2 linked regions of the Hymenobacter swuensis DY53 genome follow. The protein of the gene in region 1 binds, or shares a complex with, the protein of each later gene. Links are inferred from orthologs where the notes say so. Each region holds a gene or a part of one and is shown in the gene's direction. Other genes may lie near its edges. The genes, in order: mnmG and mnmE.

Region 1 (11,045 bases):
GCAGCAGATGGACCAGGCCATGGATGAGCTGAAACGGCAGTTTGAGCAGCTGCAGGAGCAGCAGAACGAGCTGAACCCGCAGAAAAACGAGGAGCTGGCCGAGAAAGCCAAGGAGCTGCAGAAGCTGATGGAAGACCTGCTCGACCCCGAAACCAAGAAGCTCTACGAGGAGCTGCGCAAGCTGCTGGAGCAGCAGCAGGACCAGAACCAGCCCGACATGCAAAAGCTCCTGCAGCAGCTCGAAAACAAGGAAAACACCCTACAGAAGGAGCTGGAGCGCGCCCTCGAAATGTTCAAGCAGTTGCAGTTTGAGCAGAAGCAGGACCAGGCCCTCGAAAAGCTCCAGCAGCTGGCCCAGGAGCAGCAGAAGCTGGCCGAGGAAACTCAGAAAAACGACAAGCAGAACCCCGATAACAAGCTCAGCAACGAACAACAAAAAGCAAACAACGAGCAACTAAAAAATAAGCAGGCCGAGCAGCAGCAGCAGTTCGACGAGGTGAAGCAGGACCTGCAGGACCTGAAGGAGCTGGACAAGCAACTCGATGGCCAGAATGGGGCCGACGAGATGAAGCAGGACCAGCAACAGGTGGACGAGCAACAGCAGCAAAGTCAGGAGCAGCTGGGCAAAAACCAGAACCAGAAAGCCAGCCAGAACCAAAAGCAGGCCGCCCAGAAAATGCAGCAGATGGCTCAGAAGATGCAGCAGCAGATGGACCAGGAAGAATCCGACGAGCAGCAGCAGAACATCGACGACCTGCGCGACATCCTGGAAAACCTGCTCAAGCTCAGCTTCGACCAGGAAAACCTGATGAAGCAGTTCCGCCAGGTGGACCAGTCGGACCCGCGCTTCGTGCAGCTGGGCCAGACCCAGCGCAAGCTCAAGGACGACGCCCGCGTGGTGCAGGATTCGCTGTATGCCCTGGCCAAACGCGTGTTCCAGATCAAGAGCTTCGTGACCCGCGAGGTGGGCGAGATGAACGGCCGCATGGACGAGAGCCTCGACCAGATCCGGCAGCGCAACGTGGGCCGCGCCACCAGCTCCCAGCAACTGGCCATGACCAGCATGAACAACCTGGCCCTGATGCTCAACGATGCCCTCCAGCAGATGCAGCAGCAGCAGCGCGAAAGTCAGAGCCAGCAGCAGATGCAGGGCGGCGGCAAGCCGGGCCGTAAGAAGAAAAAAGGCAGCAGCGCCGGCGAGGGCCAGATGGGCCGCATGCAGCAGCAGCTCAACCAGCAGATTCAACAGCTCCAGCAGAGCGGCAAAACCGGTCGTGCCCTCTCCGAGGAGTTGGCCAAGCTGGCCGGCCAGCAGCAGATGCTGCGCCAAGCCATGCAGGATCTGGAGCGCATGCAGCAGAAAGGCGGCGGTAAACCCGGTTCTAACAAAGATGGCCAGGGGCAAAACGGCGCCGGCGGCCTCGGCGACGTGAAAAAAATGATGGAACAAACCGAAACCGACCTCGTAAACAAGCGGCTGACGGAGCAAACCATTATGCGCCAGCGCCAAATCCTGACCCGTTTGCTGGAAGCCGAGAAATCGGCCCGGGAGCGGGACCAGGACGACAAGCGGGAAGCGCAGACGGCGCAGAACCGTCCGCCGGTATTTCCGCCGGCTTTTCAGCAGTACAAACGCCAGCAAAACCGCCAGACAGAGTTGCTGCGGACGGTACCGCCTACGCTCACCCCGTACTATCAGCGCGAGGTGAGTGAATATTTTCAAAAAATGAAATAGCGTTCTGCTAATTTTACCCTCTTACCCGCTGCCCCTCTCTTTTCCTCTTTTATGAAGCAGGTCAAAATTCAGATTCCTTCCCTGGTTGAAAATATCCGCGTTGTAGAAAGCTTTATCGACAACTCGAAGGATACGTTTCACATCGACGACGATATTTACGGCAACATTATGGTGGCCGTCACGGAAGCCGTAAACAACGCCATCCGCCACGGCAATAAGTTCGATAAGGACAAGAACGTGTTCCTGTCCTTGTTTGTGGAGCCAGACCGGGTGAAGTTTGAGATTGAGGATGAAGGCACGGGTTTCGACTACACCAATCTCTCGGACCCCACGGCCCCCGAAAACTTGGAGAACCCTGGTGGCCGCGGCATCTTCCTGATCCGCCACCTAGCCGATGAAGTGGAGTTCCAGAAGGATGGCCGCCATGTGCAGCTGACCTTCATGCTGCCCACGCCCGCCACGGAAGCTGAACAGACTTCGACTATCAACGGGGCCGAAACGACGGCTCACTAAACATTTTCTGTTGCCATGAGCGACCTGCCTACTGAGCACGATGAGTTAGAGGACGCAGATGATTTCGGCGGCGAAAGCCACGGCATCGAGTTCATGGTGGAGGATGTGGAATTTGAGCTGGCTGATGCCCAGGACCTAACGTCCTGGATTGAGCGCGTGGCTGAAGTACACGAGCACGAAATCGTGCAGCTCACCTATATCTTCTGCTCCGATGAGTACCTGCACAAGGTGAATGTGGAGTACCTTGACCATGACACCTACACCGACGTCATCACCTTCGACAACGCCGACGACGCCGACATCATTGAGGGCGACATCTTTATTTCGGTGGATCGAGTACGTGAAAATGCCCTCACCCACGGCGTTACGTTCCGCGACGAGTTGCACCGCGTTATGATTCACGGCGTACTGCATCTGCTCGGCTACGCCGATAAAGACCTGCTCAGCCAGACCGCCATGCGCAAAAAGGAAGACGACTGCCTGTTATTGCGCACATTTTAGAGTGTGTTGCTTTACTAGATCAAAACGCCCGCCATCTGGTGGGCGTTTTTTGTTGACTGGTTGATGAATGAAAGAACGTCATGCAGAGCGGAGTATCCCTACCTCTGGCTAATCATATAGCATTGCAACGAAGCGGTAGAGATGCTTCGGCTTCGCTCAGCATGACGTTCTTTTGTATTCTGCCTATCCCGAATGCTCTGACTACTCTGTATGTCCGCTACTCCGCATCCTATCCGCATTATTCCCGGTCCGGCGCTGGACTACTACCTTGGCCAGGGCTATTACCGCATGCACCAGGACCTGTTTACCTGCCGGTTCTTACCCATCGAAAACCAGCTGTATACAGTGCATTGGTTGCGGCTGGAACTGGCCCGCGTGCACTACGGTCCCGAGCAACGCCGCCTGCTACGCCTAGCCGAGCGGTTTACGGTGGTACGGCGGCCGTTCCGGCTCACGGCCGAGTTGGAGGAACTTTACGCCGCCTACCGCCAGTCCATCACCTTCGATGCGCCGCCCACGGTGGAGGCCTTTTTGCTGGCCGGCTCCACCCATAACGTGTTCAGCACCGAGGTGTTGGAAATCCGGGACGGGGTGCGGCTGGTGGCGGCCGGCATCTTTGATGTGGGAGCCCGCACGCTGGCCGGCATTATGAATTTCTACCACCCCGAGTACCGCAAATTCAGCCTCGGCAAGGTGCTGATGCTGCTGAAACTGGAGCACGCCTGCGCTCTGGGACACTACTATTACTACCCCGGCTACGTAGTCCACAACTACCCCAAGTTCGACTACAAACTGTTCCCCTGCCCGGCCGCCACGGAGGTATTTGACTGCCTGACCGCACAGTGGCTGCCGTTTTCTTGGCCTGAAGTCAACCGCCAAGCCGCCGAGTTGCTGGCCGACTGGAACGAGGACGACTTCGCGCCCGACGATGAAGCATAAGCCCCGGGCCGCGCAATAACGCGCCGTACTGCGTATCTTTGCGCACGTTTTGAGCGTGTTGCGTGGGGCGTTCGGCTACGGTTTTCCTGACAAAGCGCCTGCCACCTGCGGGCGTTTTCTGCTTAACCGTAGCGCGAACTTTCCCCTTGGTGCAAGCTGTTTCCTGCAAACGGTCTGCGCAACGCAGCGTCGGTCAGCCGAATTGGTTGGCTACCAGCAACACGCCGCTCAAACTGCCCAGTTGGCTTAAATCTGCGAATTCATGTTTCAGCAAGAAGAATACGATGTCATTGTAGTAGGAGCCGGGCATGCCGGCTGCGAGGCCGCCGCCGCGGCTGCCAACATGGGCTCCAAAGTCCTGCTGGTGACGATGAACATGAACACCATCGCGCAGATGTCGTGCAACCCGGCCATGGGCGGGGTGGCCAAGGGCCAGATTGTGCGCGAGGTGGACGCGCTGGGCGGCCAGTCGGGCCTCATCACCGACAAAACCATGATTCAGTTCCGGATGCTGAACCGCTCCAAAGGCCCCGCCATGTGGAGCCCCCGGGCGCAGAGTGACCGGATGCGGTTTGCTGAGGAGTGGCGCATGACGCTGGAGCAAACCCCCAACGTGGATTTCTGGCAGGAAGCCGTCATGGGCCTCGTGGTGGAAGAGGGCGCGTGTGTGGGCGTGAAAACCCAGCTCGGCATCGAGTTCCGGGGCAAGTCGGTGGTACTCACCAACGGCACGTTCCTCAACGGCCTCATCCACATCGGGGAGAAGCAGTTTGGCGGTGGCCGGGCGGCCGAGAAAGGGAGTACCGGCATCACGGAGCAGCTGATTGAGCTGGGCTTTGAGGCCGGCCGCATGAAAACCGGCACCCCGCCCCGCGTGGACGGCCGCTCGCTCGACTACAGCAAAATGGAGGAGCAGGCCGGCGACGCCGAGCCCAGCAAATTCAGCTACCTCGACACGCCCGCCCTGCGCAACCAGCGCCCGTGCTACATCACCTACACCAACCCAGAGGTGCACGAAATCCTGAAGGAGGGCTTCGAGAAGTCGCCGATGTTCCAGGGCCGCATCAAGGGCCTGGGGCCGCGCTACTGCCCGTCGGTGGAGGACAAAATCAACCGCTTCGCCGACAAGGACCGCCACCAGATTTTTGTAGAACCGGAAGGTTGGTCCACGGTGGAAGTGTACGTGAACGGCTTTAGCTCTTCGTTGCCCGAGGACGTGCAGTACCGCGCCCTGCGCAAAATTGCCGGCTTCGAGAATGCCAAGATGTTCCGGCCCGGCTACGCCATTGAGTACGACTTCTTCCCGCCGACCCAGCTCCAGCTCACCCTGGAAACCAAGCTGATCCAGAACCTCTACTTCGCGGGCCAGATCAACGGCACCACGGGCTACGAGGAGGCCGCCTGCCAGGGCCTGATGGCCGGCATCAACGCCCACAACAAGGTGCACGGCAAAGCGCCCTTCGTGCTCAAGCGCAGCGAGGCCTACATTGGCGTGCTCATCGACGACCTTGTGAACAAGGGCACCGACGAGCCCTACCGCATGTTCACGAGCCGCGCCGAGCACCGCCTGCTGCTGCGCCAGGACAACGCCGACCTGCGCCTCACGCCCCTGGGCTACGAGCTGGGGCTGGCTTCGGAGGAGCGCATGCAGCTGGTGCGCGAAAAGGAGCAGCAGACCAAGGAAGTTGCCAAGCTGCTGAAGAACTTCGGCATCGAGGCTGCGGACATCAACCCCTGGCTCACGGAAATCGGGTCGGCCGTTATCAGCGAGAAAACCCGCGCCGTGAACCTACTGCGCCGTCCCGGCATCGACCTGCCGGCCCTAGCCCGTGTGCTGCCCGAACTCACCCTGGCCCTGGCCCCGTACCGCCCCGACGCGCTGGAGCAGGCCGAAATTCTGGTGAAGTACGAGGCTTACCTGGAGAAGGAGCACCAACAGGCCGCCCGCGTGCAGGAGCTGGAAAACTTCGTGATTCAGGGCCGCCTCGATTACACCGCCATGCCCGCCCTCTCGCACGAAGCCCGCGAGAAGCTGCTCAAGATTCAGCCCGAAACCCTGGGCCAGGCCAGCCGCATCAGCGGCGTGAGCCCCGCCGACGTGTCAGTGTTGATGGTGTATTTGGGGCGTTAAGAACGGCGTCATCCTGAGCAACCCGAACGTCATTCCGAGTGCAGCGAGGAATCTCGCGTGCTGATGTTGGGTTACCATTGCAACATCAGCACGCGAGATTCCTCGCTGCACTCGGAATGACGTTCTTACTAATGACGTTCTTGTTATCAAAGCCGGCCGCCGTTTCTTTCCGAAACGGCGGCCGGTTTGGTTTTGTACCTTCGCCTTGCGGCTGGCTTCTCTGCGCAGGCCGGTTGTCGCAATCAGCGAAATCAACATAATCAGCGAGCATCTGTGATTTACGAGCGTTTGGAGAAGTGCCCGGTTTGCGGCAAAACGGAGTTTCGCAACAAGCTGGTGGTGGAGGATAAGTCAGTCAGCAAGGAGAGTTTCGCCATTCAGCAGTGCGAAGCGTGCACGTTCCGGTTCACCAACCCGCGGCCCGACGCCGCCCACATCGGCCGTTACTACGAGTCGGACGAGTACGTGTCGCACAACAGCGGGGCAGGAGGGGTCATCAACCAGGCTTACAAAGTGGCCCGCTACTTTACCATGCGCCGCAAGGTGGCCCTGGTAAATCAGCGCGCCAGCAAGGGCCGTCTGCTCGACTACGGCTGCGGCACGGGCCATTTCCTGGCCGCCGCCAAGGCCGACGGCTGGCAGGTAGCCGGCTGGGAGCCCAACGCCCGCGCCCGGGAGGAAGCCACCGAGCGGGTGGGCCAGCCCATCGGCACCGAGAGCCTGGTGCAGTTTCAGCCCGCCAGCTTTGATGCTATTACGCTCTGGCACGTGCTGGAACACGTTCATAGCCTGAACGAAACCCTCGCGCAGCTCATCAGCTTGTTGAAGCCCGACGGTACACTCGTCATTGCCGTGCCCAACGTGGACAGCCTCGACGCCCAGCACTACCGCCAGGACTGGGCCGCCTACGACGTACCGCGCCACCTTTATCATTTCAGCCCCAAAACCATGACCCACCTGCTCAAAAAGCACAAAATGCAGGTGGTGGAAGTGCTGCCCATGCCGCTGGATGCCTATTACGTGAGCATGCTCAGCGAAAAGCACCGCGCCGAGCGGGGCGGCGGGATGCTCACCGTGCTCAAAGCCGGCTACAAATCGAACCAGTACGCCGCCCAGCACGAAGGCCAGTACAGCAGTCTGATTTACGTGGTGCGCAAACGCTAAACGGTAGGGTAGGGGAGAGGCTATCCGGCTGACACAAAACGTCTTGTTATTCCGAGCGGAGCGAGGAATCTGGGTTACGCCATTAGGCATCCGGGATTCCTCGCTTCGTTTGGCAGGTTAAGTAGCGGCCGGGCCTGACAGTTTTAGGCCGGAGCCGCGTTACAGCGTGTACCTTCGAAGCTCGGAAACGCCGGCCCGGTCGTTGCCGAACCTCGTCACCCTTTCCAACCTGCTTCCCGCGATGCTCCGACCTGCCTGCGCCCGCGCTTCCTTATTTTTAGTAGTAGCCGCAGCGGCGGGACTGAGCGGCTGCGCGGCCATCAGCTCGCCCGAGGGCGGCATTCGGGACACGATTCCGCCCAAGCTGGTGCGCACGGTACCGGCCAACGGCACCCGCAACTACCAGGGACAGTCGGTGCGGCTGGAATTCTCGGAGCAGGTGCAGCTGAAGGAGCTGGCCAAGAACCTCATCGTAGCCCCGTTGCTTTCTGACGACAACCCTTATAAGGTGCGCGAAGACCGCACCTCCATCACCCTCACCTTCGACAAGGCGCTGGCCCCGAATACCACCTATTCCTTTAACTTCGGCACCGCCATCAGCGACATTACGGAGAGCAATCCGGCTGCCAAGGCCGTGGTCAGCTTCAGCACTGGCCCCGAGCTGGACTCGGCCTCGGTGCGGGGCACGGTGGTGGATGTGCTGAGCCAACAGCCGGTAGAAAATGTGGCCGTGGTGCTGTATCCTGAAGCCGACACGGCCAACGTACGTCGGGGCCGCCCCACCTACCTGGCCCGCACCGACAAGGCTGGCCAGTTCGAGCTGAATTACCTGAAGGCCGGCCAGTACCAGGCGTACGCCTTGGCCGATAAAAACCAGAACAACCGCTACGAAGAGCCCGAGCGCATCGGCTACCTGCCCGGCCTGCTCACCGTGGGCGGCCCCGCTTCCGACAGCCTGCGCTTCGTGCTCACCCGCCCCGACACGCGCCGCCCGCTGGTAACTACTCAGAAACCCGAGCCTACGAGCTACCGCGTGAGCTACACCGAAGGCATAGTGCAAACTACTCTGGCCCCGCTGGGCGCGGCAGCTACGCCTCTTCTGAACGAGGCCGTACAGCTGGCGGAGCGAGGCCGCACCGCCGTCCTCTACCGCATCCCTGAGCTGTCCGAAGGCCGCTACCTGCTCACGGCCACCGACAGTGCCGGCAACGTAGGGCGCGACACGATTAACGTGCGCTTCCAGGGGAACGCGCCGGCTAAGCGTGGGGCAGCTTATACAGTGGAAGGCAACCCGCGCGAGGTGTACCGCCAAGGCCAGGTGAAGTTCGTGTTCAACGAGCCGGTGCGCATAGCTCCTGACAGGCCCATTGGTACACTGACGGAAGACTCCCTGAAGCGGCGGCCTTTGCGGCTGCCACAGGATGGCACCCTCAGCCTCGGCCGCACCGAGCTGGCCCTGAACCTGAACACCAACGCCCGCAAAATCGTCACGTTTCAGCTCGACAGCACGGCCATCCGTAGTATTACGGGGCAGTCGTTGGGGCTGAAGCCGCTCCGGCTGCGCGTGGTGGAGCAAACCAGTACCGGCACGCTCAGCGGCCCCGTCCAGACCACCGCCAAGCGGTATTGGGTGCAGCTGCTGGAAGCCAACGGGCAGATCCAGACCACCCTCGATTCGCCCAAAGGCACCTACCGTTTCGATAACCTGCAGCCTGGCACCTACCGCCTGCGCATACTCATCGACCAGAACGGGGACGGCCGCTGGCAGGGCGGTGACCCACAACTGCGCCAGCTGCCCGAGCCGGTAGTGCTATTTCCCAAAACCATTCAGGTGCGCTCCAACTTCGATAACGTGGAATCCTTAAGCTTCTAGCATTTCGTTTTCCGCTTTTCCCGCCCGATTCCGCTCTGCCGGAATCGGGCTTTTTTGTAGTGGCCGGTGGCGCGGTTACCGGATGATTCGGGTAAGCTGCCGGTCCTGTGCGGCTCCTGGCCGGCAGTTCCGGCAGCCCCTCTTAAAAGTGCAAATAGCTACTCTATAGATTTGTCTTTCCAAAGATATCCACACCCCAAAAGTGCGCCTATGATTCAGCAGGTCGGTTTCTAGTTTTCCCGAAACTACTATCCACATAAGTTATCCACCCTAATCGGCGTAAGCGGCGTAACCTGTGGATAATAGTGGGGAAACCTGGGGATAACCCGTGGAGAACTTGCGGACAAGTTTTTTTGCATCTGAGCCGGCTAGCACACCCTCTTGGTCATGTACAAAACCTGTGGATAGCCGTGGATAACTATCCCCCGAAAATCCCACAATCCACACACCTGTGTGGATGTGGATTGTGGATTTCTGGATAACTACTGTGGATTGTGAAAAACCTATTTAAGTAACTGATAACATGTTATTTACTATCCACATACCCTGTTGATAGACGGTGTATAACTCTGCTTTTGTACACATGTTATCCCCGCCGTGGATAACCATTAATTCTTATCCACTTATGAACACCCCTAACGACAGAGATAAAAAGAGATTTTTAAATAAAAGATTTTTTAAAAGTTATTAACCTGTGGAAAAGCCAGCCGGGTTTCCGGTCAGCCAGTTCAGGAAGAAAAGCCGGGTTTAGCCTGAGTAGGCTGTTAGGGCCAGCCGCAGGTTGTGCGGGAAGCACGGTTGACTAAACCAGCAGCTCCGGGAACAGCATCCGGCATCTAGCAGCTTCTGTCTGCGTACTCGGCAGCGAATGGGTTTTCCGCAGTTCTCATGTAGACAACCAGTGTGGGTAATCCGGTCCAACATGCTAGATGCGGCTGCCAGCGCCAATCGTGTTGATAAGATATTGGTTATCAACATATACAGGATATTTATCCACCATGCAGCGGGTATTGAGTAAAGTGGAAGGCAGCCATAGGCTGGCAACCGGCGTATAGGGAGATGCGCCTGTTCTGCCCTTTCCGGTTTCCCACCTATGCCTTTCAATTATCAACAGGATTTCCACACCGTTAATTTCCGCCAGCACCCGGAACATTACCGCGTGGGCAAAGGCGAGCAGGGCGTGCTACTGGTGCAGCCTTATAAAGGCGAGATTCTGCCCCACTGGCGCTTCCGCACTCCTTCGGTGGCCCGGGAGTCTTCAGAGCAGATCTACGCGCTGTTTGAGGCCTACTTGAAGGCTAATGACTTTGTGGGCGCCGACATGGCCCGCAAGTTTCTGCAGATGGGCTTTACGCGGGCAAGGCGTTATGCCAACCACAGAGGTGGCAAGAAGTACGACGGCCCCGTACCCGATGACAAGAAAGGGCAGAGTGGCAGCCACGGTCGCGCCGAGTTGCCCCGCTCTCCCGAAGACCCGGAAAAGGCCGAAGCCGCCGCCATTTTTAAACGCAAGTGGGACGAGGCCAAGCAACACCCCGACTATCTCCGTCAGCGCGCCGAATTTGAAGCGCGCTACGGCAAATAAGAGCTGAAATGTAAAGCATAAGGTATGAATTGAGCTGTTTAAGGCGTTTTACTCTCGTCTTTACTGCATAGTTCAAACCTCATCTCTCATAACTCAGCTTCCGAAAACCTACCTTTACGCCTACTCAACTCCTACCTTTTTCCCGAACTGGCTATGACGACTCCAGCCCAACCCTCCAGCACCGAAGAAAACGAAATCAGCCTCGGCACCGGCATGGGCCCGCTCAAGTTTGGCGCTTCCATGGATGAGGTGCGCGCCCTGATGGGTGAGCCCGAAGAAATTGAAGAGTCGGAAGACGACGACGAGTTTGAGCACCAAGCTTGGAACTACCTCGAAGAAGGCTACTCCCTGTATTTTGACCGGGAAGACGACTACCGCCTGAGCTGCATCGAGACGGACCACCCCGGCATGCGCCTCTACGGCGAGGCCATCCATGGCAAAAGCCCCGAGGAAATCCAGGAGCTCATGAAGCGCCACGGCCACGAACACAGCGAAATCGAGAAAATGGACACCGGCGAGATGCGCATCTCCTACGAAAAGGAAATGATTGACCTCTATTTCGACGACGAGGAGCTGCAGTTTGTCAACTTCGGTGTGTTCATAA
Region 2 (10,958 bases), 2.5 Mb from region 1 along the record:
GGTGTCCACCATCGTACCCTCACCTACCCAGGCCCCGATGTTAACATAGCTCGGCATCAGAATAACGCCGGGGGCCAGATAGGCACCGTAGCGGGCCACGGCTGGGGGAACCACGCGCACGCCCTGCTGCTCGTAGTTGGTTTTGAGCCGCATTTTGTCCCGGAATTCAAACGGTCCTACCTCAATGGTTTCCATCTGGCGAATGGGGAAGTACAGGATAACCGCCTTCTTCACCCAGTCGTTTACCAGCCAGCCGCCTTCCCGGTCAGTGGCGGGCTGGGCCACGCGCAGGCGGCCTTTATCGAGCTCTTCAATTACGTGCTGGATGGCCTCAGTGGTGGCGGCTTGCTGGAGCAGGCTCCGGTCGGCCCAGGCGGCTTCAATCAGGTTTTGCAGTTCAGACATGCTAAAGGGGTTGTGTGTTGCCAGTTGTTGGTTGCCGGTTATTGGGTGTTGGTTACGAGTTGTTGCTTGTTATGATAACTGAAAACTCATAACCAACCCATACCGCAAGCGGGCCAAAAGTACCATCTTCGCACCCAATATGCCGCGTCCCGTCACCATTTTGCTGGCCTCTGTCCTTAAGCCCCTCGATGACACGCGGATGCTGGGCAAGTTTGGACGCACGCTGGCCGGAAGGCCGGGCACCCAGGTACACGTAGCAGGCCGCTTGGCCCCACTTCCACCCAGCCTGCCCGCCAACCTGCACACGCATACTCTGCTGCACGGCTCCCGCCTGAGCCTGGGCCGCGTGTGGGCGCAGTTCCGCTACTGGCGGTTGCTCCGGCAGCTCCGGCCCGCTGTCGTATTCGTACATGCGCCCGAACTGCTCCCTCTCACGGTACTGTGGCAACTGCTAGGGCCGGGACGGCGGTTTATGTACGATGTACGGGAAAATTACGCCCTCAACATCCGGACGCAGGCTGTGTACCCGGCCTGGGCCCGTAACCTGCTGGCCAGCTTAGTGCGGCACCTCGAAACCCTGGCCAGTGCCCGGGCCACCGCCGTGCTGCTGGCCGAAAGAAGCTATGCGGAAGAACTGCCCTTTGCCCAACTGTCTGCAACGAATCTGCCACCGACCGGAAACCGCCGTGGGCTCACCCTGCTAATCGAAAACAAATACCAGCTCTACGACGAGCACCCCACCCCGTTCCCGCGCCGGCTGCCGCCGGTTACCGAGCCGTTGCGGATAGTGTACACGGGTACTATTTCGGAGCTGAATGGCGTGTGGGAGGCTATCCGGTTTGTGCAGCATATGCGGCAGGTGTGGCCGCTGGCTCACCTGACCATCATTGGCAGCTGCCAGCAACCGGGGCTACTGCCGCGCCTGGAGGCAGCAGTGGCTGCCGCCAGTGAGGCCGTGACGCTGGTGGGTGGGGTGGCCCTGGTGCCGCACGCGCAGGTAGTGGCTGAAATCCGCCGGAGCCACCTGGGGCTGCTGCCCTACCGGCCGCACCCCAGCACGGCCCGTTGCCTTCCTACCAAGCTGTTCGAGTACCTAGCCCACGCGCTACCGCTGGTGCTGCCGCCCAATCCGCTCTGGTCCGATTTGGCGGAGGAAGCGGAAGCCGGTTTTGGGTTCGACTTCCAGCAGCCCGCTTATCCGCCCGCTGAAGAACTGGCCCGACTGCTGCAAAGCCGCGTATACTACCCGGCCGGCCCACCCGCCGGAGTCTTCTGGCAGTCGGAAGCTGAAAAATTGCACTGGCTGATGGATTCTATCCGGTAACTACCGACCTTTGCGGGCCGTTTACGGAGCTGGTGCCGAATTTTTCTACCTTCGGCGTGCTTATTTCCGACTGCCCTGCTCCGCAAATCCCCCCTACTGATGAACAACTCTCTCCGACTCTCTGAAATTGCCGGTGTTGGTCACTACGTGCCTGAGCGCGTGGTCACGAATGCCGACCTGACCCAACTGATTGACACCACCGACGAGTGGATCCAGGAACGTACCGGCATTCGGGAGCGGCGCTGGTTTGAGGAAGGAAAAGACACCACGGCCAACATGGGGGCCAACGCGGCCCGCAAGGCCCTGGAAATGGCCGGCCTCACGCCCGATGACGTGCAGCTGATTGTGTTTGCCACCTTGTCGCCCGACTACTTCTTCCCCGGTTCCGGTGTGCTGCTGCAGCGTGAGTTGGGTATCACGGCCCCCATTCCGGCTTTTGATGTGCGCAACCAGTGCTCCGGCTTCGTGTACGCGCTGAGCATGGCCGACCAGTTCATCAAAACCGGCATGTACGATACCGTGCTGGTGGTGGGCTCCGAAATTCACTCCTCGGGCCTCGACATCAGCACCCGGGGCCGGGCCGTGTCAGTTATTTTCGGTGATGGAGCCGGCGCGGTGGTATTGCGCCCCAGCACCCGCGAGGGCCATGGCATTCTGAGCACCCACCTCCACTCCCAAGGCGAGCACGCCGAGGAGCTTATTGTGCGGGAACCCGGCTCGAACCGCAACAACCGCCTGGAGTACGTAATGGCCAACGAGCTGGAAATGTACCCGTACATGAACGGCCAGAACGTGTTCAAGCACGCCGTGGTGCGCTTTCCGCAGGTTATCCGGGAGGCCCTCGATGCCAATGGTTACGAGTCAAAGGATATCGATATGCTCATCCCGCACCAGGCCAACCTGCGCATCACGCAGTTCGTGCAGCAGAAAATGGGCCTCTCCGATGACAAGGTGTTCAGCAACATTCAGCGCTACGGCAACACTACAGCCGCCTCGGTGCCCATTGCCCTGAGCGAAGCCGTGCAGGAAGGCCGCATCAAGCGCGGCGACCTGGTGTGTCTGGCCGCCTTCGGCTCCGGGTTCACCTGGGCCTCCGCCCTGATCCGCTGGTAGGTTCTGGTCAATTAAAAATTGAGAAGTAAAAATGAGGTGGCTGACCGGACTTTATCATCCGCGTTGGTCACCTCGATTTTTACTTCTTAATTCATAATTCTTAATGCAACCGAATGCCCAGCTACACCGAGGAGAATTACCTGAAAGCCATCTACAAGCTGGCAGAAGCGCAACCCGGCACCGAAGTCAGCACCAACAGCGTGGCGGAGGAGCTACGGACGCGGCCCGCTTCGGTGACGGATATGCTGCGCCGCCTCGGGGAAAAAGAGCTGCTGCATTACACGCGTTACCGGGGCGTGACGCTCACGCAGGAAGGCCGCCGGCTGGCCCTGCTTACTATTCGGAAACACCGGCTGTGGGAGGTTTTTCTGGTCCAGCACCTGGGGTTCAACTGGGATGAAGTACACGACGTCGCCGAACAGATGGAGCACATCGACTCCGACCTGCTGGTGCGCCGCCTCGATGAGTTTCTGGGCTTCCCGCAGCTTGACCCCCACGGCGACCCGATTCCGACGGCCGATGGCGTGCTGCACCGCCCCCAGCACCGCCTGCTTTCCGACCTGCGCCCCGGTGAACACGGCCGGGTTATAGCCGTCAAGAATACCTCGGCTCCCTTCCTGCAATACCTCGATAAAGTGGGCGTCAACCTCGGCACACAGATTGAAGTAGTAGATAAGATAACATTCGATAATTCCCTAGAAATCAAAATCAACAACGAAGTTAAATACTTAGTCTCAGCCGAAGTAAGCCGTAACCTGCTGGTCACGGATTGAGCCCTGTACACCCCGTACTCGGTGAGGAATTACTGTTCCGCGGCCTCGGTACACCAAGCTATCTGCACGAATCCCGGTTGCCTTCAGGTGAGCATCAGTAACAGCATGAACACTGGCAAGCAGGCACGTACCTTTGCGGCTGAACTCATCCTGCTGTGTTATGGCCATAGGCTTACCTCCCTCGCTTTCCGATACCATTGTTGCCCTGTCAACGCCGCCCGGGGCCGGCGCTATTGCCCTGCTTCGACTGTCAGGGCCGCAGGCTATTTTGCTGACCGATGTGGTATTTGCCGGAAAGCGCCTGCGCGACCAGCCCAGCCACACACTACATGTAGGGACCATCCGCGACGGGGCGCGGATTCTGGATGAAGTCGTCGTATCGTTGTTTCGGGGGCCACACTCCTACACCCGTGAGGACGTAGTGGAAATCAGCACCCACGGCTCCGATTACATCGTGCAGGAAGTCCTGACGCTGCTGTTGCGCCACGGCGCCCGCCTGGCGGAGGCCGGCGAGTTCACCAAGCGTGCATTCCTGCACGGAGCCTTCGACTTGGCCCAGGCCGAAGCCGTGGCCGATCTGATTGCCGCCGACTCGGCCCTTTCGCACCAGGTAGCCATGCGTCAGATGCGCGGGGGCTTTTCCCAGGAGTTGAAGGACCTGCGCGGCCGGCTGGTACAGTTTGCGGCCCTGCTGGAATTGGAACTGGACTTTGGCGAAGAGGACGTGGAGTTTGCCGACCGCACCGGCTTAGTGCAGCTCCTGCAGGAAGTACAGCAGTTGGTGCGCCGCCTGCTCCGTTCCTTTGAATTGGGTAACGTTATCAAGAACGGCGTGACTACGGTTATTGCTGGCCGCCCCAATGCCGGCAAAAGCACCCTACTCAACGCTCTGCTCAACGAGGAGCGCGCTATTGTCTCGGACGTGGCCGGCACTACCCGCGACCTGATTGAGGATGAAGTCAGCATTGAAGGCATCCGGTTCCGGTTTGTGGATACGGCCGGCCTGCGCGACACAACCGACGTGGTAGAATCCATCGGCGTGGAGCGCACCTTAAAGCGTGTGCAGCAGGCAGCATTGGTAGTATATCTGTTTGATATAACGACTACTACCCCCGCTGATCTTAAAGCGGAGATTGAGGCACTGAAACTACCGGCGGGCGTGGGTGTACTGGCCGTAGGCAACAAGCTGGACGTCGCTCCGGATACCGACCAGGAAGCCTTCCTGACGCGTCCCGGCACCGTGCTTATTGCTGCGTCCCGGGGCGACGGGCTGGATGAGCTGCGGCAGGAGTTGCTGGCCCGTGTCCGCCTCGATGGCCTTGACCGTACGGGCTCCAGTACCATCGTGACCAATCTGCGCCACGCCCAAAGCCTGGAGCAGGCCAATCAGCACCTTGATGCCGTACTGATGGGCCTGAGCACCGGCGCGGGCACCGAGCTCCTGGCCGCTGACCTGCGCCACGCCCTGGCGGCCCTGGGCCAGATAACCGGTGAAATCAGCAACGACGACCTGCTGACCAGCATTTTCACCCAGTTCTGCATCGGGAAGTAAGCTGCTGGCATGAATCGGCAACGTTGCCGGAACAAAAAATGCTGCTTCGCCTGGAAAAACCTTACGCTGCATGCCGCATTTTCAAACAGGGGGCCGTTTCTTTGCGCTTTCCCCATCTCAAACAACCACTGCGGTCGGATTGTAGTATAGGCGTCAAATACAGACGGGGTTTCCGGCTCACCGGCAATTCTTTAGTTTCGCCTTATAACCCCACCCATCAACCCAACCTTATGGCAGAATCTGCTGAACTGATCCTCGACGGGAAATCCATCTCTCTCCCCGTCATTGAAGGCACCGAGCACGAAAAAGCCTTTGACATTGGCAAGCTGCGCGACCAGACGGGCTACGTAACCCTCGATTCGGGCTACAAGAACACGGGTGCTACCAAGAGCGCCATCACGTTCCTCGACGGCGAAGAAGGTATCCTGCGCTACCGCGGTTATCCGATTGAGCAGCTGGCCGAACAGTCTTCGTTCATTGAAGTAGCCTACCTGCTGATTTACGGCAAGCTGCCCACCCAGGCTGAGCTCGACAACTTCAGCCACCAGATTACCAAGCACACGCTGGTGCACGAGGACGTGCGCAAGATTTTCGACGGCTTCCCGTCGGCAGCCCACCCCATGGCCATCCTCAGCAGCCTCATCTGCTCGCTCACGGCCTTCTATCCCGAGAGCGTATCGCCCGACCTGAGCAAGGAAGAAATCGACCTGAACGTGATTCGTCTCATGGCCAAGATTTCAACTATTGCGGCCTGGACGTACAAGAACAACATGGGTCACCCGCTGAACTATCCGCGCAATGACCTCGACTACTGCTCGAACTTCTTGTACATGATGTTCAGCTTCCCCACGGAGAAGTATGAAATCGACCCGCGCATCGTGAGTGCCCTCAACAAGCTGCTCATCCTGCACGCCGACCACGAGCAGAACTGCTCTACCTCCACCGTGCGCCTCGTGGGTTCGGCCAATGCTTCGCTCTACGGCTCTGTTTCGGCTGGTATCAACGCCCTCTGGGGTCCGCTGCACGGCGGCGCCAACCAAGAAGTGCTGGAGATGCTACAGGCTATTCAGAAAGACGGCGGCGACACTAGCAAGTTCATTGCCAAGGCCAAGGACAAAAACGATTCGTTCCGTCTGATGGGCTTCGGTCACCGCGTATACAAGAACTTCGACCCACGTGCCAAAATCATCAAGAAAGCGGCCGACGACGTACTAGCTGCTCTTGGCATTGACGACCCGCTGCTGAAGATTGCCCAGGAACTGGAGCAGGCTGCCCTCACCGATGAGTACTTCATCGAGCGGAAGCTGTACCCTAATGTAGACTTCTATTCCGGCATCATCTACCGCGCCATCGGTATCCCTACCGAAATGTTCACGGTGATGTTTGCTTTGGGCCGCCTGCCCGGCTGGATTGCCCAGTGGAAAGAGATGCGCGAGAACAAGGAGCCTATCGGCCGTCCGCGCCAGATCTATACCGGCGAAACTGAGCGCGACTACGTGAGCATTACGGCTCGTTCGTAAGTTCTGCACGTTACCTTAGTACAGCAAAAAAGCCCGCTTCAGCGGGCTTTTTTCGTTTCTACTGCTACTGCAGGTTACATTCTGTAACCTGCAGTAAATCAGTGGATATTAGCGGCGGTGAAGTTCGTTTTCATTTCTTCGTAAGCTACCATTTTCTTAGGTCCCAGAATGGCAGCTAGGTCCCACTCGTAGCGCATTTGCACGTCGGCCAGGGCTTTATCGGTTGCCTCAGCATCGGCAGCGAATTGCTTGCGCAACTCTGCCGTTTCGGTGAGTAGGCGTATGTGCAGCGTCCGGACTTTCACATACTGTCCTTCGCTCAAACGGGTACGCTCGGCCATGCGGCGCGTCATCTCGGTGGCGCGGGTTGATACCTTGCTGCCACCGTCAGCGGGAGATGCTTGCACAGACTGGCTAACAGTTACTACAGCGACAAAAGCGAGAACGGAGAATACTTTTTTCATAACGGTGGTGAGTTGGAGGAAAGTGAAACCAGAAAGAGTAAGTAGTTCGCTAGCAATAGAATGAATATATTCGTTTGTTATAACATAACCAATATTTACTTTAAATATATTTAAGCAAGTTTGTAATAGACCTGAAAAAGCCTGCCTACGGAAGTAGACAGGCCTTTCTGGCCGCTACTAGTAAGGCGTTGCACCTAGTGCCGTCATGCTGGCCCGATTCTGTTGGTAAAGGGCCAGTTGGTTTGGCTGTAATAGAGACGACAGCTCCATCTCGTACTGCAGCTGTGCATCGGCTACGGCACGGGTTTGCAGTTCCGCGTCGTGTACGAATAAGGCCTTAGCCGAAAGTGTTTCCTGCAGCAGCCGCAGGTTCAGGGCGCGTACTTGCACGTACTGGCCTTCATTCAGGCGCACCTGCTGCGACAGGGAACGGGCCATGGCGGTAGCGCGGGCCTGCAGGTCGCGGTTACCGGGGCCGGGAGCCGCCAGCAGCCGGTGCGATGTGAAGGCTAACACAGCCAGCAACAAGGGTACTGTGAGCTTTTTCATAGGGTCTGAAAAAAGGAACAAGGGAGGAAATTCCAACAACGACTAAGGATTCTAGTGCTGCCCCAGGGCCGTCATGCTGGCGCGGCTCTGCTGGAATAGTGCCAACTGGGCTGGCCGGAGCAGCGCAGTGAGGTCAGATTCGTAGCGGCCCTGCGCATCGGCAAGACGCTGATCCAGGATACTTTGGTCGGCGGCAAAGCGGGTTTTCAAGTCTTCTATTTCAGCCAGCATCCGTACGTTGAGCTGCTTTACGCGCAGGTACTGTCCTTCATCCAGACGGGCTTTCTCCGAAATGGAACGCGTGAGAGCAGTGGCCCGGGCGTGGATGCTGGTATTGCCGTCGCCTTCTGAACCAGCCAATGCCATGCTCTGTACTCCCAGCAGCAGGCAAGCGAAAAGAGTAGTCTTTTTCATGAGATAAGGAGTGAAAGGTGTAAGTGTGGAAATGATGTGTTTACGAAGGAATGCTTGGGGTCTGAATGGGTTGACAAACCATACTCAGACCTACTGCCCTAACCCGGTAGGGGAGGTAGGCATGACCAAATATGAACACTATAATTTAATAATACAAATAAATTTTATAATTATTCTAATCAAATACTTTTCCCAGCTCCTATTTCGTTCCTCATTATCAGTCTTTTAGGAGTGCAACGACAAAGGCTAAATACAAACAAAAAAAGTCCGGCTGCTTAGCAGCCGGACTTTCAATTCTCTGATTATGAACAAGAAACCTACAGAATCCGCAGTTCAATGCGCCGGTTCTGCTGGCGGTGTTCGTCGGAGTCGTTGGGGTTGAGGGGTTTGGTTTCGCCATAGCCCTTGAAGCGTAACCGCTGGGCCTTCACCCCCTGGCTGATAAGGTAGGTATACACGGACTTTGCCCGGTTCTGCGACAACGCCTGGTTATCATCATCGGATCCGACGTCGTCGGTATGCCCCGATATTTCGACCTGAATATCAGGATATTGCTTCATGAATGCCACCAGCCGATTCAGCTCAGTGCGCGACTTGGGCTTGAGGGCAAACTCCTTGGAATCGAAGAACAGGTTATTGAGTACAATGCTGCGACCCGAGCGCACCGGCTCCAGATAGATATCAAGCGTAAGGGGGTCGAAGCTGCGCTTGTCGCTGTAGTCGAAGCTCAGGCTACGCATCAGGTATTTATCGGCAGCGGCGTACATGGCGTACTGACGGCCTTCGTTGAGCACTACAGTGTACTCGCCGTTTTCGGCATCTGAGCCCACATACTGCACCAGTTCGTCGGTGTTGAGGTCGTAGAGCTGCACGTCGGCCCGGATAGGCTTTTTGGTGAAGGCGTCGAATACGCGGCCCTGGGTGTAAGTGCTGGTTTCGCGGGCTCGCACCTCCTTGGGCACTTCAAAGCCGAACAGTTCCACCGGCCGGTCACGCTCCTGCTTCACACCAGCCACCGTGGCCTTGGAGCGGGAGCAGAAGCCCCGGCGGTTATCGGAACTGATGAACAGAGACGCCTCGTTCTCAAACGTATTGAGCGGATAGCCCAGGTTCTGGGGGCTGCTCCATTTGTCGGCGGCCAGCTGTTCGCAACGGTACACATCCAGCCCCCCCATGCCCACCAGGCCATCGGTAACGTAGTAGAGGGTGGTGCTACTGGCGTGGATGAATGGGGCCATGTCCTTGCCGGACGTGTTCACCGGAGCCCCCAGGTTGCGGGCGGGTGTCCAGTTGCCATCAGCATTGAGGGTGGTCACGTAGATATCCTCCTGGCCCTTGCCGCCGCGCCGGGTGCTGGTGAAGTAGAGCGTACGGCCATCGGCCGACAACGTGGGCTGCGAGTCCCACTCCGGGGAGTTGACGTTACGCCCCAAGTTCTGAGGCTTGCTCCACACATTGCCAGTCCGGCGGGAAATGTACAGGTCACAGTTTCCTACTGAGCTCGGCCGGTCACAGGACGCAAATACCAACGTTTTACCATCGCCGGCAATAGAGCCTGCGCCTTCGTTGTAGGGCGTATTGATGGCTGCTGAGATGGAGGCCGGCTCACCCATACTCCCGTCCTTATTCTGACGGCTCACAAACAAATCCTCACCGCTTTCCGCCGTGGGCCGACCCGTGAATAACAGGAAACGGCTGTCGGCGGTAAGGGCCGGGAAATACTGGAACCGGAATGTATTCAGCGGCTCCGCCAGTCGCTCGGGTTGAATGCCAGTCGGTGCGGCAATAGCCTTTTGGGCAAACTCGCAGTTCAGCAGTTGGCGCTGAGCCCGCGGGGCATTCCGTGGGCTTTTAGCGGCAGTTTTGAGGTGTTTTTTGTAGCTCTCGGCGGCCGTCTGGTACTCGCCGAATGTCATGGCCAACTCCCCCAGCGTAAAATAATCGTTGGAATGGGAAGCCTCTACCGGCAACTTGGCCAGCCCATCACGATACGCCTCAAAAGCCTGTTGATTTTCGCCCATAGCCTTCAGCAGCGACCCTCTCAGCACGTACGGCTCTCCCAACGAAGGGAACTTCTGATTCAGCTGCGTCAGGGTTTCAATGGCCTTGTTGAAGTCCCGGGCTTTGGCCTGTTCCTGTGCTTTTTCCCACATGTTGCGGGCTTTGGTGTTGGTGGTACTCAGCTTGGCCTGGGCAGCAACTTGCAAGGGTGACAGGCTGCCCATTGCAAGCAACAGGACAATGGGCACAACGAACGAACGGCGCATAGGGGGAAAGTAGGACGCTACGGAATGTCGAGAAACTTATGGGTTTGTAACGAAACCTGCCATTGCGGATTGTTCTTGACGTATTCCACAATGAGCGGCATCATCTCAGGAGCTTTGCTCCACTCCGGCTGCAGATAGAGTCGGCAATCGGGCCTTACCAAAGCAGCGTGCTGCTCGGCCCAGGCAAAATCACTTTTATTGAACACAATTATCTTCAACTCGTGCGCGGCCGCCAGCACCGACGGCAGCGGAGCCTTGAATTTCTTGGGCGATACGCAGATCCAGTCCCACTGGCCGCTGAGCGGATACGCACCGCTGGTTTCAATCCAGTTCCGGCAGCCGGCTTCGTGCAGCGCGGCCGTGAGCGGAGCCAGATCGTGCATCAGCGGCTCGCCGCCGGTAATGACCACGTTGCGGCCCGCATCGGCAGTGGCCGCCGCCACGAGGCGGGCAATGGCCTGGCGTGGGTGCGCGTCGATGGGCCATGATTCTTTCACATCGCACCATACGCAGCCCACATCACACCCGCCCAAGCGGATGAAGTAAGCGGCGCGGCCGGTGTTATAGCCTTCGCCCT

The links.
Region 2: the proteins of mnmG (region 1) and mnmE are in contact, whole or in part, in a solved structure (PDB 9HIP), measured with the Escherichia coli proteins. The link is inferred for Hymenobacter swuensis DY53 from one-to-one orthologs.

What each region holds. Positions count from the first base shown.
Region 1 is NZ_CP007145.1:4,802,352-4,813,396, forward strand. What follows is about bases 3,409-6,384. They hold mnmG (tRNA uridine-5-carboxymethylaminomethyl(34) synthesis enzyme MnmG), read left to right. Parts: upstream 3,409-3,950; coding sequence 3,951-5,819; downstream 5,820-6,384. Other genes in these bases: HSW_RS21835 (GNAT family N-acetyltransferase), read left to right, coding at 3,409-3,688; HSW_RS21845 (class I SAM-dependent methyltransferase), read left to right, coding at 6,093-6,384. Outside these bases: HSW_RS21820 (DUF4175 family protein), read left to right, coding at 1-1,735; HSW_RS21825 (ATP-binding protein), read left to right, coding at 1,787-2,248; rRNA maturation RNase YbeY, read left to right, coding at 2,264-2,749; more of HSW_RS21835, read left to right, coding at 2,960-3,408; more of HSW_RS21845, read left to right, coding at 6,385-6,983; HSW_RS21850 (Ig-like domain-containing protein), read left to right, coding at 7,225-8,856; HSW_RS21855 (DUF4385 domain-containing protein), read left to right, coding at 9,950-10,441; HSW_RS21860 (hypothetical protein), read left to right, coding at 10,595-11,045. UniProt on the Escherichia coli protein: NAD-binding protein involved in the addition of a carboxymethylaminomethyl (cmnm) group at the wobble position (U34) of certain tRNAs, forming tRNA-cmnm(5)s(2)U34.
Region 2 is NZ_CP007145.1:2,346,157-2,357,114, reverse strand. The notes cover bases 3,083-5,971. They hold mnmE (tRNA uridine-5-carboxymethylaminomethyl(34) synthesis GTPase MnmE), read left to right. Parts: upstream 3,083-3,775; coding sequence 3,776-5,167; downstream 5,168-5,971. Other genes in these bases: HSW_RS11355 (citrate synthase), read left to right, coding at 5,398-5,971; HSW_RS11365 (metal-dependent transcriptional regulator), read left to right, coding at 3,083-3,615. In the rest of the region: HSW_RS11380 (2,3,4,5-tetrahydropyridine-2,6-dicarboxylate N-succinyltransferase), read right to left, coding at 1-405; HSW_RS11375 (glycosyltransferase), read left to right, coding at 545-1,729; HSW_RS11370 (3-oxoacyl-ACP synthase III family protein), read left to right, coding at 1,829-2,842; more of HSW_RS11365, read left to right, coding at 2,956-3,082; more of HSW_RS11355, read left to right, coding at 5,972-6,687; HSW_RS11350 (hypothetical protein), read right to left, coding at 6,786-7,094; HSW_RS11345 (hypothetical protein), read right to left, coding at 7,329-7,700; HSW_RS11340 (hypothetical protein), read right to left, coding at 7,752-8,114; HSW_RS11335 (OmpA family protein), read right to left, coding at 8,432-10,381; HSW_RS11330 (7-carboxy-7-deazaguanine synthase QueE), read right to left, coding at 10,399-10,958. UniProt on the Escherichia coli protein: Exhibits a very high intrinsic GTPase hydrolysis rate. Involved in the addition of a carboxymethylaminomethyl (cmnm) group at the wobble position (U34) of certain tRNAs, forming tRNA-cmnm(5)s(2)U34.